DNA from 3 places in the Halomonas sp. AOP7-E1-9 genome. Region 1 is predicted to be linked to each of the others. Evidence: riboswitches for the same ligand, from Rfam matches in the RefSeq annotation. Region 1 holds a riboswitch; each other region holds the start of a gene.

Region 1 (4,444 bases):
TCATGAAGGGTTTCTGGCGAAGGGCTGTTACTGACTTTCAGCGTCTGACTTTCCCAGTGCGCCGAAACCACAATGATCGCCTTGGGCGTCAGTCGCTTGCCCAGCGAACGTAAAAAGTGATGGGCAGGCGTAGGGGTGAGGATCAGCATGGGAGAGCCGTGGGATATAAAAAGACTGGGTAGCATAACAACGTCTCCTGGCAGAAGGCCCTGGCAGTGACCAGGGCGCGAGCAAAGGCATGGCGGAGAAAAGGTGATAGATAAACTCGTTTGGGTGCGCCTAACGCGATTAGCTAACGCGGCGGTTCAGTGTAAAGCTGCCGCCGCCTAAACCTGCCTGCACGAGCAGGGCAACGGTCCAGAATGCCGGGAACTCCCAACCACCGCCAGCGTTGGTAAACGCCCAGCCGTTGCCAAGATGCACGGACGTAGCACCCAGCAGCAGAGGAATCATTGCAAGGCTAATCCAGCGCGTATAAATACCCAGAATCAAGGCCAGGCCGCCGCCAACTTCTCCCAGAATCGTTAAGTAGGCTATAACGCTTGGTAGGCCCAGTGACTCAAAGTAGGCGACCGTGCCCGGCAGGGTAAACACAAACACCTTGGTCAGGCCATGGGCGAGTGCCATCACGCCAAGTGATAGTCGCAGCAGAGCGATGGCGTGGGGTTGAAGGTTCGTGCTCATGGTGGAAGAAGATGCATTCATGGGGTATCTCCATTGGGCAGTGCTGAAAGTTCAATGGGGACACTTTACGTTCATTGACGGCAGAGATAATCCACGCGTACCAAACATCACTGTTGCGAAATAGGCGACAATCCCATCTCCTGCTCCCAGTAAGGCGGGCTACCCCAGGCGTCCGTTAACAACTCAATAAACCGCTCTACCTTGGCAGGTAAAAAGCGTCGCGCAGGGTAAATGGCATGAATATCCAGCATCTTGGGGGGGATGTGCGGCAGTACCTGAACCAGCCGCCCAGCGATAATGCTCTCCGTTACCAAAAAGCTGGGTTGATGAGCGATACCGATGCCTGCCTCGGCGGCATGGGTTAAAACATCGCCATTGTTGCTTTCAAGCGGGCCTTGGGGTGTCAGTGTCATATGTTCAAAACGCCAGTTGCTATTGGCTAAATCGCTGCGGTAACGCAGGCAGCGGTGGTGCGCAAGCGCCTCTGCATTTGCCGGCACGCCATGGGTTTCAAGGTACGCCGGAGATGCGCAAAACAGCATTTGACAGCGCGTCAGGCGCCTGGCGATCAGGCTTGAGTCGGGCAGGTTGCCAATACGAATGGCCACATCGTAGCCCTCTTCGAGAAGATCCACGCGGCGGTCACCTAAATCCAGGCGTACATCCAGGCCAGGATATGCCACCATAAAGCGCGCCACCAGCGGGGAGAGGTGGCGCATGCCAAAACTCATGGGGCCGTTGATGCGTAAACGGCCGCTTATTTCAGAAATGCCGCTGCCTACGTCGGCGGCAGCCTCATCAAGGGCCTGTAAAATCGCTTGGGCATGCGCAAGGTAGCGCTCGCCCTCGGCGGTTAAATGCAGGCGCCGCGTGGTGCGCTGAATAAGCCGCACCCCGAGCGTCTCTTCAAGGGCCATGACAACGCGTGATACCCGCGTGCGGGAAAGATCCAACGCCTCAGCGGCCCGCGTGTAGCTGCCAAGCTCGGCAACTTTGACAAAAGCGGCAATATGGTCGAGCTGGTTCATGGCCGAGCCAACGCCCGTGCGGCCTGGTAAGGGTCAGGCTGGCCACAAATGGCGGAGATAACCGCCAAGCCATTGGCACCGGCTGCAACGACCTGCTGGGCGTGTTCAGCCTTGAGCCCGCCAATGGCCACGCTTGGCAAGGTGCAGGCCGCGGCTAATTGAGCCAGGCCTTCAAACCCCAACGGTTTAGCATGGTCCTGCTTGCTTTGGGTGGTAAACACCGGGCCCAGGCCCACGTAGTCGAGCAGGGCCACGGGGGCTGCGTGAAGCTGCTCAAGCGTATTAATCGAAAGCCCGATAATTGCCTCTGGCCCCATGGCTGCCCGTGCCTCTTGAACCGCTGTATCGCTTTGGCCGACATGCAGCCCATCGGCGCCGCTTTGCAAGGCAACGTTCAAGCGGTCATTAATCACCAGCGGTACCCCGCTACCCGCCAGGGCGGCTTTCAAACGCTTGGCCTGTTCAATCATGTCGGTATCGCTTGCGTGTTTATCGCGCAGTTGAACAAAGCTGACGCCCCCTTTGACGGCCTCAATCACGGTGCGCTCTAGCCCTGCGGCTTTACAGAGTTGAGCGTCAGTGACCAGATAAAGCGAAAGATCAAAACGCATTAGCCTTCCTCCAGCCCGGTAAACTGACGGACGTCTGTAGGTGTTAGCTGATACAAGGCGTCCAACAGGGCTACCTGAAAACTACCCGGGCCTGCCGCCTGTTGTCCAGCGCGGCTACCCGCGATAGCAAAGCTTGTAAGTGCGGCTAACGTGGCGTTCAAGGGAGCTTCGGGGCTGGCCGCTACAAAGGCGGCAACGGTGGCACTTAACGCACAGCCAAGCGTAGTGACACGCGGCATAAGCGCGTGCCCGCCGCTCAGACGCCAGTGCTGAGTGCCATCGGTAATAAAATCCTGAACGCCGGTCATCGCGACAACACAGCGTTGCTGCTTGGCGAGGTTTATGGCAGCCTCACGCGCTTCATCCGTAGAGGCTGTGGCATCCACTCCTCGGCCCGCGTGGGTCAAGCCGGAAAGCGTCATGATTTCTGAGGTATTGCCACGGATCACGCTGGGCTTAAAAGCCAATAGCGTTTGTGAAAGCGTTTGACGGTAGTAAGTGGCGCCCACCGCAACCGGGTCCAATACCCAAGGCGTATTGCTCTCGTTGGCCGTTCTGGCGGCAAGTTGCATACCTTCTGCCCAGTGTGGTGAAGGCGTGCCGATATTGATCGAAAGTGCCCCGGCCAAGCGAGTAAACTCAGCGACTTCCTCAGTTGAATGCAGCATGGCAGGGGAAGCGCCGACAGCCAGCAGGCAGTTAGCTGTGCTGTTCATCGCTACAAAATTGGTAATACAGTGCACTAACGGCGTGGTGCGTTGTACAGCGGAAAGCGCGTCGCTCAGCGGGAGTGATGTCATGGCCACCTCACAGCGTAGATCGGGTGTGATGACACCGCGACTTCCTACGCCGGTATTATCCGGTTCAGGTTCTAAGGGTGCATCTCAGCTTGAGCGTCTCAAGCGCCCCTGTCGTCAGGCTACTATCCTTGCCTTGGGCGGTGCTGTAAAGCGCAGGCGATGTGTAAGGGGAGGCCGGTAGGGTAAGCGGGGCTGGAATAATGGCTGTTCTGCCCTCATGGTATGTCATCACAACGGTATCATGCGGTGTGAAACGGTTAGAGATAGGCTTGTACACGGTATGGTTTTTGTCAAAGATAACCGCTCAATCAATTCATTTAACAGCATAATTCCCCACAAGGAGCCCAAGATGACTTTGCAAGGTGAACAGCATAAAGGCGTTCGTCCGGCCCCTGCGCAAACCCAAGGGTTTCGCTTAAACCATACGATGCTGCGGGCGAAAGACCCCGAGCGTTCATTGGCCTTTTACTCCCAGGTATTTGGCATGCAGGTGCTGCGTCGGCTGGATTTCGAAGAGATGCAGTTTTCGCTCTACTTTCTGGCGAACCTGGAAGCCAACGACCAGGTGCCGGAAGATACCCAGGCGCGTACGGCCTGGACCTTCAGCCAAAAGGGGTTGTTAGAACTTACCCATAACTGGGGCACCGAAGACCAGGACGATTTTGCCTACCACGATGGCAATGCCGAACCGCAGGGCTTTGGACATATCTGCTTTAGCGTGCCGGACTTGGAAGCGGCCCAGGCGTGGTTTGATGAGCACGATGTGACGTTCATAAAGCGGGCGGATCAAGGCAAAATGCAGGGCGTCATTTTTGTGAAAGACCCGGACGGCTATTGGATCGAAGTTATCCAGGCCGACCTAATGGCGGCGATGGGCGACTGATATGGCACACTTGCTGTTTCGGCTGCGCTACGTTACCGATGAAGAAGCCATGGAAGTCCGCTCACTACTGGCAGAACATGGTTTTGATACCTATGAAACGCAGGCCGGTTTTTTCCGCTTAGGGGTGGACGCGATCTGGCTGCGTGATGAAACCCAGCGTGAGGCGGCCGAAGCAGCACTGGCGGTGTATCAAGCCGAGCGCTTCACCAAGGCTCGGCAAGCGCACGCCGAGGCCGTGAGCCAAGGCGATGCACCTACCTTATGGCGCCGCTTGGCGGCGCATCCCTTTCAGGTCACCCTGGTAATGGTGGCGGTCGTTATGGTGGCACTGCTTACGCTGCTGCCATTTCTTGGCCTGACTCGTTAATCAAGCCGCAGGTGCCCGCGTTTTAAGTAGAGCTTGACCCCTGCGCTGCCCGCGCTAAGTTGGGGAGCGGC
Region 2 (4,444 bases), on a different contig from region 1:
TGTTCATCGCCATGCTGATGTACACACTTTTCCCTGACGTTGAGCCCCGCCAACCGCCGCCTAAAAGCACCAAGACGAAAGCGCAGATGCGCCATGAAACGCTGATGGGCGGCATTACCGCGACACTTTCCTTTGTCGTTTTTCAGGTATTTGACCTGCAGGGGTCGCTCTCGGCACAAATGGCGACCATTTTGGTGCTGTTCGCGATGGGCTATGCCGGTGCGCGCGTATCCGCTCGCAAACGTGCCATCGGCACGCTGTTGGGGTGTAACCTGGCGCTGATTATGCAGCTTCTGCTTTACACACAAAGCAATCACTTCCTGCTAGCGATTGTGCTTTATTGGTTGGGGCTATTGCTGTTTGGGCGTGAGCACATACTTGAAGGCGGGGGCTCCGGCATCGGGTTTGGCGGGATGACCACCCTGGGTATCCTGTTTGGTCAATCTTTAGGCCCCAGTCAGGACCTTGTCTATAGCGCCCTGTATCGCTTTTCATCCATGAGTGTGGCGCTGGTAGTAACGCTGCTGTTCATGGCTTGCCTGCATTATGTGCTCAATCTTTGGGAGCCTACGCGACTACCAGAAAGAAAATGAGGTAACTTTTTTAACAAAGGCTACTCTGATAAGGCAGCTGTGATGTGAAGGGCAATATGTTCTTCTCTCCAGCGTGTTTCCTGCTAACGGATTAGAGGTGTATGTCATGAGTGGAAAAGACGATAAAGCAAAAGGCGCCGCTAACAAAGCCGCTGGTAAAGTGAAAGAAGCGGCTGGCAAAGTAACGGGCAGCGAAAAAACGGAAGCCAAAGGCAAAATGCAGCAGGCTAAAGGCGAAGCTCAAAAAGGTAAAGGCGACGTGAAAGAGAGTCTCAAGAAAAAATAGCTTTGCCACGCACGTTAGCGTAACACGTCGACAACAGGGGCCTTCAGGCCCCTGTTTGCGTTTATGCCTTTCGTTTTCAAACCGTTTTACACTTCCTGATACAGCTGGCTTCCCGTTTTTCGAAACTTCTCCGCCTGCTCTTCCATGCCGCGCTTAACCGACTCCGCGTCGTTAGTGCTTTCTGGCGTGCGGTCGCGGTAGGTGTCGCGTACTTCCTGGCTAATCTTCATTGAGCAGAACTTGGGCCCACACATAGAGCAAAAATGCGCTACCTTCGCGGAATCCTTGGGCAGGGTTTCGTCATGAAATTCCCGCGCGGTGTCCGGGTCTAGCCCCAGGTTGAACTGGTCTTCCCAGCGGAATTCAAACCGCGCCTTGGAAAGCGCATTATCACGCCGCTGTGCTGCCGGGTGGCCCTTGGCAAGATCCGCCGCATGGGCGGCAATTTTGTAGGTAATAATACCGGTCTTGACGTCATCTTTATTGGGCAGGCCCAGGTGCTCTTTCGGCGTGACATAGCAGAGCATGGCACATCCAAACCAGCCGATCATCGCCGCCCCAATGCCCGAGGTAATATGGTCGTAGCCTGGTGCGATATCCGTGACCAACGGGCCGAGTGTGTAGAAGGGCGCCTCGTCGCAGTACTCCAACTGCTTGTCCATGTTCTCTTTGACAAGGTGCATGGGCACGTGGCCGGGGCCTTCAATCATTACCTGCACGTCGTGCTTCCAGGCAATGTGGGTCAGCTCACCCAGGGTTTTAAGTTCGGCCATCTGCGCTTCGTCATTGGCATCGGCGATAGAGCCTGGGCGCAGGCCGTCACCTAATGAAAACGCCACATCGTACTGCTTGCAGATCTCGCAGATCTCCTCGAAGTGGGTATACAGAAAGCTCTCCTGATGATGGTACAAACACCATTTGGCCATAATCGAACCGCCGCGCGAGACGATGCCCGTTACCCGGTTGGCGGTCAGCGGCACATAGCGCAGCAAAACGCCTGCGTGAATGGTGAAGTAATCCACACCCTGTTCGGCCTGCTCGATCAACGTATCGCGAAACACCTCCCAGGTCAGGTTTTCGGCCACGCCGTTGACCTTCTCCAGCGCTTGGTAGATGGGCACCGTACCGATAGGCACTGGCGAGTTACGCAAAATCCATTCGCGGGTTTCGTGAATGTTCTGCCCGGTGGAGAGATCCATGATGGTATCCGCGCCCCAGCGAATCCCCCAGGTCATTTTGTCGACTTCTTCTTCAATCGACGAGGTAACGGCCGAGTTGCCCAGGTTGCCGTTAATCTTGACCAGAAAGTTACGCCCGATAATCATCGGCTCGCTTTCAGGATGGTTGATGTTATTGGGAATAATCGCCCGCCCGCGAGCAACTTCATCGCGCACAAACTCCGGCGTAATCTCTTCTGGGATGCTGGCGCCGAAGCTTTGGCCGCGATGCTGGTGGCCCAGGATTCTCTCCACCTCGGCATCGCCCAGCGCTTGGCGGCGCTGGTTCTCGCGCAGGGCGATAAATTCCATTTCCGGCGTGATGATCCCTTGGCGGGCGTAGTGCAGCTGGGTAACGTTTTTGCCTTCTTTTGCCCGACGCGGCGTGCGTTTCAAATCAAAGCGCAGCTGAGCCAGCATGGGGTCGTTGGCGCGGCGTTTGCCGTACTCAGACGTATGGCCTTCTAAAAACTCGGTGTCGTCGCGTTCCTCAATCCACACCCGGCGAAGCGCGGGAAGCCCACGGCGTAGATCAATCTGGGCGTTGGGGTCGGTGTAGGGGCCAGAGGTGTCGTACACCAGCAGCGGCGGGTTCTGTTCATCCACGCTGGTCGTTTTGGTCGGCGAGAGACTGATTTCCCGAAACGGCACGTGGATATCCGGGCGCGAGCCTTCAAGATACACCTTGCGTGAACCGGGTAGTGGGGAAATCGCGGCGGCATCGACCTGGGCGGTTTCGGCTAGAAAGCGGGCTGTCTTCTGGGTAACGGTTTTGTTCACGGTTATATCCTTGTTATTGGAATTAATGGGAAAGGTCCAGGCCCATCTGCCAGAAGTCGATTTCCAGGCGCGTGGCATCGCGGAAAATTTTGCTGAGCTCATTAAAGCGGGCAGGGGTGACGTCGGCGAGGCGAGCATCCAGCCATTCAAGCTCGGCTTGCATGGCCGCCTGAAACTCCTCGCTTTCGTACATCGCAATCCAGGCATCAAACGGGTTGTGTGTGCCGCGTAGCGTTGTGGATTTTGCGTTCAACCAGTTGGCAATCTCGCCATAGCCCACCAGGCAAGGGGCAAGTGCCACGTGTAAATCCAGCAGGTCGCCACGGTTGCCGGTATCCAACACGTAGCGGGTGTAGGCCATGGTCGCCCGAGCTTCTTGTAGCTCGGCAAGTGCCTCCTCGGAAATACCCCACTCGCGACAAAAGCCCACGTGCAAGCCCAATTCCACATCCACAATGGTTTTTAAACCTTCATGGGCATGGCGCAAATCGGCAAGCGTAGGGCTTTTGTAGGCGGCCAGTGCATAGGCGCGAGCGAAGTGAATCAGAAACAGGTAATCCTGCTTCAGGTAGTGGCGAAATGACGCTTCAGGCAACGTGGCGTTGCCCAGCTGGCACACAAAGTCGTGCTCAATGTAGGCGCGCCAATCGTCATGGCAGGCAGTGGTTAAATCAGTAAAGCGGTAGCCCATACATCCTCCGGTGGTGGTGATCCGAAGGGCAGGCGAAAAGATCGAGGAAATGGCACGGAAGGGTGGCGAGCGATTGTGGGAGAGAGCTAGCCAGTGCCATCGCTTGATCCCTACGCCGGTACCCGCGCTACATCAAAAGCAGCGCATTAGCCGGATCAGGTTCAGCGGGACCAGCGCTTGGCAGCAAAATTGCTACGCCCTGCGCCATCTCAGCCGGATTCACCGGCACCCCGTCAAGCATTCAACTCAGCGAGTCTAGGTGGCGGTGGAGGGAGATGCAAGGGGGCGGACGACGGTGCTATGTGTTAATTTGAATCGATTATGACGATTAACACTCATCATTACAGCGTGATGCGATCAGGAAGTACTGACATTGACCACCGATAACAAAACGGGTTGGGAAGCCTTCTATCGCGCCAATCAAACGCGAGCCGCCTCGCCGCTGTTACGCCGCGCTTTGGGGGACGAGTGCTTACCCAAAGGCAACGGCCATGCTATCGATTTAGGATGTGGAGGCGGCATCGAAACCGCACTACTGCTGACGTCAGGGTGGAAGGTCTTGGCGATCGACAAAGCGCCCAATGCCATTGTGCGAGTAGAAACACTAAAAGCTGAATTGCCCAGCGCTGATCTGACAATTTTGACTTCGAGTTTCGAGGAATTGAAAGGCCTGCCATCGTCATCCTTGGCCCACGCCGGGCTAAGCCTGCCGTTCTGCGAGCCAACGCACTTTCCCACACTGTGGGACATGATCCTTTCAGCGCTTGAGCCGGGAGGGTTATTTGTCGGGCACCTCTTCGGAGACAGGCACGATTGGGCCAAGCATCCAGCAATGAGCTTTCACTCGATGCAAGAAATAGAAGCGCTATGCGATGGT
Region 3 (4,444 bases), on a different contig from region 1:
ACCTTTGTGTTGAAGCCTTCTGAGCAGGATCCCAGCTCGACCATGCGCTTGGTGGAGCTTGCCCATGAAGCCGGTGTGCCAGCTGGGGTGTTGAACGTGGTGCATGGTGGTCCTGAGGTTGCCAACCAGATTGTCGATCACCCAACGATTAAAGCGCTATCGTTTATTGGCTCAACCCACGTCGGCTCATTGCTTTACAAGCGGGCGGCAGATGCGGGTAAGCGTATGCAGGCGATGATGGGGGCGAAGAACCACTGTGTGGTTATGCCCGACGCAAATCGCAGCCAAGCCATCAACAATCTGCTGGGCTCAGCATTTGGCGCCGCAGGCCAGCGCTGTATGGCTAATTCGGTCGTGGTGCTGGTCGGTGAGGCGCGACAATGGATTGATGATATTGTGGATGCTGCAGGCCAGATGAAAGTGGGGCCTGGCACCCAACAGGATGCCGATTTAGGGCCGCTGGTATCGCCTGCCGCCAAGGAGCGTGTGTTAGGTCTTATCGAGACCGGTGAAAAGGAGGGCGCAACGCTATTGATTGATGGGCGTAACTGCCAGGTACACGGTTATCCGAAGGGCAATTTTGTGGGACCGACGTTATTTACCGATGTGACTGCGGAGATGACCATTTACCGTGAAGAGATATTTGGGCCGGTACTCTGCGTTGTCAACGTGGAAACACTCGACGAAGCGATTGCGTTTATTAATGCTAATCCTAACGGCAACGGCACGTCTATCTTCACGAATTCTGGCTGGGTGGCGCGGCGCTTTGAAACTGATATAGACGTGGGGCAGGTGGGTATCAACGTGCCAATCCCGGTGCCGGTTGCCTATTTCAGCTTCACTGGCTCACGTGCTTCAAAGCTCGGCGATTTAGGGCCAAATGGAAAACAGGCGATCGCCTTCTGGACGCAAACCAAAACGGTAACGGCACGCTGGTTTGAGCCTGAAAACGTTTCAAGCGGTATCAATAGTACTATTGCATTAAGCTGACGCTTACTTACTAAGCAGTCACTGGTTCTTGTGGGGGCCAGTGACGTTGTTGTACTCAAGGCTTAAAAATCATTCAGCAGGCTCAAGCTTTCTTCCAGTAGCTTTTCAATCGGCTTAAGTTGGCTTTCATGCAATACGAGTAGAGACGGCGCCTCTTTTGGCTGTCCGACAAGGGGCACTAAAAGGGCGAACTCACTCTCCTCTAGATGAAATTCATGAATTTCACGCGGGCCTAAGGCCGTTTGGCATTGGGAGCAGCGGTAGACATCGTCCTCGCCATACACCAACCGGTGATACATTTTAAAAAGCGTATAAAGTGCCAGGCCGCCTTCAAGCGCAGACCAGCGTTCGGGCGTTTTGGGTATATCGTCGGTGACCTCTTGCCCTTCGGCTTTGGCATCGGCGATCACATTTGCTAAAGGCATCGCCAAAATGGCAGGGTCTTCAGAGGGGAGCGGAGCGTTTTGCTTCGTGGCCTGGTCGAAGTCTTTCACCGCGCGCTTTACATCATCTAGCGTATTTAAAACGTAGTCAGCATGCTGTAAGTCGCCAGGCTCGCAGCTACCGTTCTCCCAGCCATGGATCACGCGTAGCGTCATGTCTCCTCGTGACATGGGGCGGGCCAGCAGCATATAAAGCATTACGCGAACGTGAAGCTGGCGCTCATCGGTATTGTTTTCAAACGCACGGTAGGGGTCAGCAAACAGAGTATTGAGCCGCCCTTGCGTATGCTCCTTGGCTTCGGTGTATGACATAGTGGTTTCCTGTAAGCGCGTCGCTTATTCTCCTGTGCGACGCTTGTAACATTAATGTTTTATAACACTAATGGCAGTAAGCTACTTTTATTTTGTAATGCTTTGACTCAGTTTACAGCAGCTTTTGTTAGTCTAGACAACGTTGTAGCGAATGAATAGCAGAAGTAAACCGTTTTCCTGTTAGCTATTTAGCGGCTAAGATACGGTGCGAGTAGCTGCTCATTTTGACGGTTAGCTCGCTTTACATCAGGATACGCTCTCAATTCACTGTCGCCAGGGGAGCCACGTTGCGTGGCTGAGAATGCTATGACGCAGACCCTGGAACCTGAACCGGTTAGTACCGGCGGAGGAAGTGCGACATGCCATACCTAACGTCAGCCGTGCTGGGCGCGGCGCTCTGTTGCTTTGCATTTTTAGGCCTTAAAGCCCGTGGGCGTAAAGGCTCATTGGATGACTTTGTAACCGCTCGTAATTCACAAACCAGCACCACGCTAGGGCTCTCTTTTGTTGCATCTGGTATGGGGGCCTGGATTTTGTTTGCACCGCCAGAAATTGGCGCTTTTATTGGCCCATTGGCCTTGGCAGGCTATGCCCTTGGCTCCTCACTGCCTTTTATCGTCCTTGGCTTTTATGGTCCGTCTATACGCCGGGCTCTCCCTGAGGGGCGGAGCATCGCTGAGTTTGCTGAGGCGTGCTATGGGCGCGGAGTGCGCCACTGGGTAACGCTGGTTTCCGTGGTGTATATGGCCTGCTTTTTAGCCGCTGAATTAACCGCTATTGGAGCGATCACCTCGCTGCTTTCTGATGTTCCGTCGAGCTGGGTGATTATTGGAGTAACGCTCACTACGTTGCTTTACACGGTAAGCGGTGGGCTGCGCGCAAGCCTGGCCACTGACCGTTGGCAGGCATGGTTGCTGCTTGCACTGTTAGTGGTGGTTTCCAGTGTCACCCTTTGGCACTTGCCTGCCATGCCGAGCAGTGCGGCATGGCCCTCTATCGCCACTTCTGATGCGCTTAGTGTGGCACTAACGCTTGTCATCGCGGTTACCGCAGCGAACTTGTTTCACCAGGGCTACTGGCAGCGGGTATGGGCGGCACGTAATGACCACAGTTTGGCCCGCGGGGCTTGGGTAGGAGGGGGCGCCACGGTCATGATCGTTATGGTGATTGGCGGTTTGGGTATGCTTGCTGCCATGAACGGTGTTCCGCTGGGCGAACCGCCCATGCCTTTTTTTGCACTGCTCAATAACGCGCCACCCTGGCTAGCTATAACGGCACTAGTACTTGCCGTTACATTGGTGGCGTCCAGCGTAGATACGCTACAAAGCGGTATTGCCTCACTGATCGTGTCGCGCAGTGAGCAGCCAAGCGTTTCTATCGCGCTCACACGCTGGATGACCGTTTTGCTTATGGTGCCTGTCGTGGTTGTCGCACTTCAAGGTGTGTCTGTTTTACGTCTTTTTTTAATCGCTGATTTAGTCTGCGCTGCAACTGTGGTGCCCGTGCTGCTGGGCTTATGGCGGCGCATGACGCCCCTTGCGGCTATCGGTGGCGGCATGGCGGGTCTATTGGGTGCGATCTTGCCTGGGTGGATGAGTCACGCCAGCATAAGCGAAGGGATAATGGCGGCAAGCTTTCCAAACAGTGTACCCACACTAGCGCCGTTTCTAGGTGCGTTGTTAGCTTCCACGGTGGTAAGCGTGTTATTAGCGTATTTAAGAACCCCTTGGAACCAAGGACAGTTATGATTCGCAGTATTTTGACGACCCCTGATGGCGAAACCCATGAAGGGAACGAAGAGCTTTTTGTCACATGGCAGAATACCCCCGGCAGTCATATATGGATCGATATGCAGGGGGAATCAGCAGAATCTGCTGAGCGGCTACTGGGTAAATTTGAGTGTCACCCCATGGCTATTCAGGATGCCCATAAAGAGCGCGTACCACCCAAAATAGAAGAGTTTGATAACCACGCACTGATTATTTACCGCGGTATTTCATCTTTTGACGCCCAGCTAAACTTTGTTCCTCAGCAGGTCTGCTTTTTTATTGGTGAGTGCTTTTTAGTGACGTTACATCCAGGCGTTGCCATGAGCATTGAGCGGCTCTTTAAGGAGCACGGTAAGACGTTATTAGCGAAATCACCGGAGCAGGTGGCGCTCAAGGTGATGTATATCTCTGCTGGGTATTACATTGATAGCCTGCTTGAATTTGAAGCGGAATTAAGCGATTTAGAAGATGAGTTACATGAAAATGGCAACGATGTATTAATGCGCAAAATTACCATGTACCGCTCCCGGCTGGTTAAGATGCGGCGCGTGTTTAATTATCATAAAGGGATTACCCAAGAGTTAACTGTCTACGACTATGAGCACGTCCCGCGTGAGGAAAGTGAAACGCTGCATGCCATTAACGATGTTGCCGAACGTTTTGAGCGGCTTTATACGCTTACTCAGATGTATTACGACATTTGCGGTGACCTAGTCGACGGTTACATATCAATCTCGTCGCACCAACTGAACATTACAATGCGCGTTCTAACGGTCATTACGGCGATTTTTGTTCCGTTAACGTTTGTTGCCGGTATCTACGGGATGAACTTTGACTACATGCCGGAGCTGCACTATCGCTATGGCTACTTCTTCATTTTAGGCATGATGGCAGGAATCGGTGGCGTACTGATTTGGCTATTCAGACGAA

The links. Region 1 has a riboswitch for thiamine pyrophosphate ahead of thiM (hydroxyethylthiazole kinase). Riboswitches for the same ligand answer to the same signal wherever they lie in the genome.
Region 2: it holds a riboswitch for thiamine pyrophosphate, as region 1 does, so the genes downstream of both, tenA (thiaminase II) here and thiM (hydroxyethylthiazole kinase) in region 1, are expected to answer to the same signal.
Region 3: it holds a riboswitch for thiamine pyrophosphate, as region 1 does, so the genes downstream of both, ACT3R4_RS10085 (SLC5/6 family protein) here and thiM (hydroxyethylthiazole kinase) in region 1, are expected to answer to the same signal.

Annotation. Positions count from the first base shown of each region.
Region 1 is NZ_JBQSVC010000008.1:125,447-129,890, reverse strand. Features, by position in the region: gene ACT3R4_RS07160 (DODA-type extradiol aromatic ring-opening family dioxygenase) at 1-185, opposite strand, end outside; gene ACT3R4_RS07155 (DoxX family protein) at 289-705, opposite strand; gene ACT3R4_RS07150 (LysR family transcriptional regulator) at 792-1,712, opposite strand; gene thiE (thiamine phosphate synthase) at 1,709-2,323, opposite strand; gene thiM (hydroxyethylthiazole kinase) at 2,323-3,123, opposite strand; TPP riboswitch at 3,148-3,243, opposite strand; gene gloA (lactoylglutathione lyase) at 3,473-4,006, shown strand; gene ACT3R4_RS07130 (DUF6164 family protein) at 4,008-4,373, shown strand; gene ACT3R4_RS07125 (cupin domain-containing protein) at 4,370-4,444, opposite strand, start outside.
Region 2 is NZ_JBQSVC010000011.1:507-4,950, reverse strand. Features, by position in the region: gene ACT3R4_RS08340 (DUF2955 domain-containing protein) at 1-593, shown strand, start outside; gene ACT3R4_RS08335 (CsbD family protein) at 700-879, shown strand; gene thiC (phosphomethylpyrimidine synthase ThiC) at 966-2,876, opposite strand; gene tenA (thiaminase II) at 2,899-3,567, opposite strand; TPP riboswitch at 3,658-3,810, opposite strand; gene ACT3R4_RS08320 (class I SAM-dependent methyltransferase) at 3,941-4,444, shown strand, end outside.
Region 3 is NZ_JBQSVC010000015.1:3,775-8,218, reverse strand. Features, by position in the region: gene ACT3R4_RS10095 (CoA-acylating methylmalonate-semialdehyde dehydrogenase) at 1-990, shown strand, start outside; gene ACT3R4_RS10090 (hypothetical protein) at 1,053-1,745, opposite strand; TPP riboswitch at 2,011-2,115, shown strand; gene ACT3R4_RS10085 (SLC5/6 family protein) at 2,105-3,493, shown strand; gene corA (magnesium/cobalt transporter CorA) at 3,490-4,444, shown strand, end outside.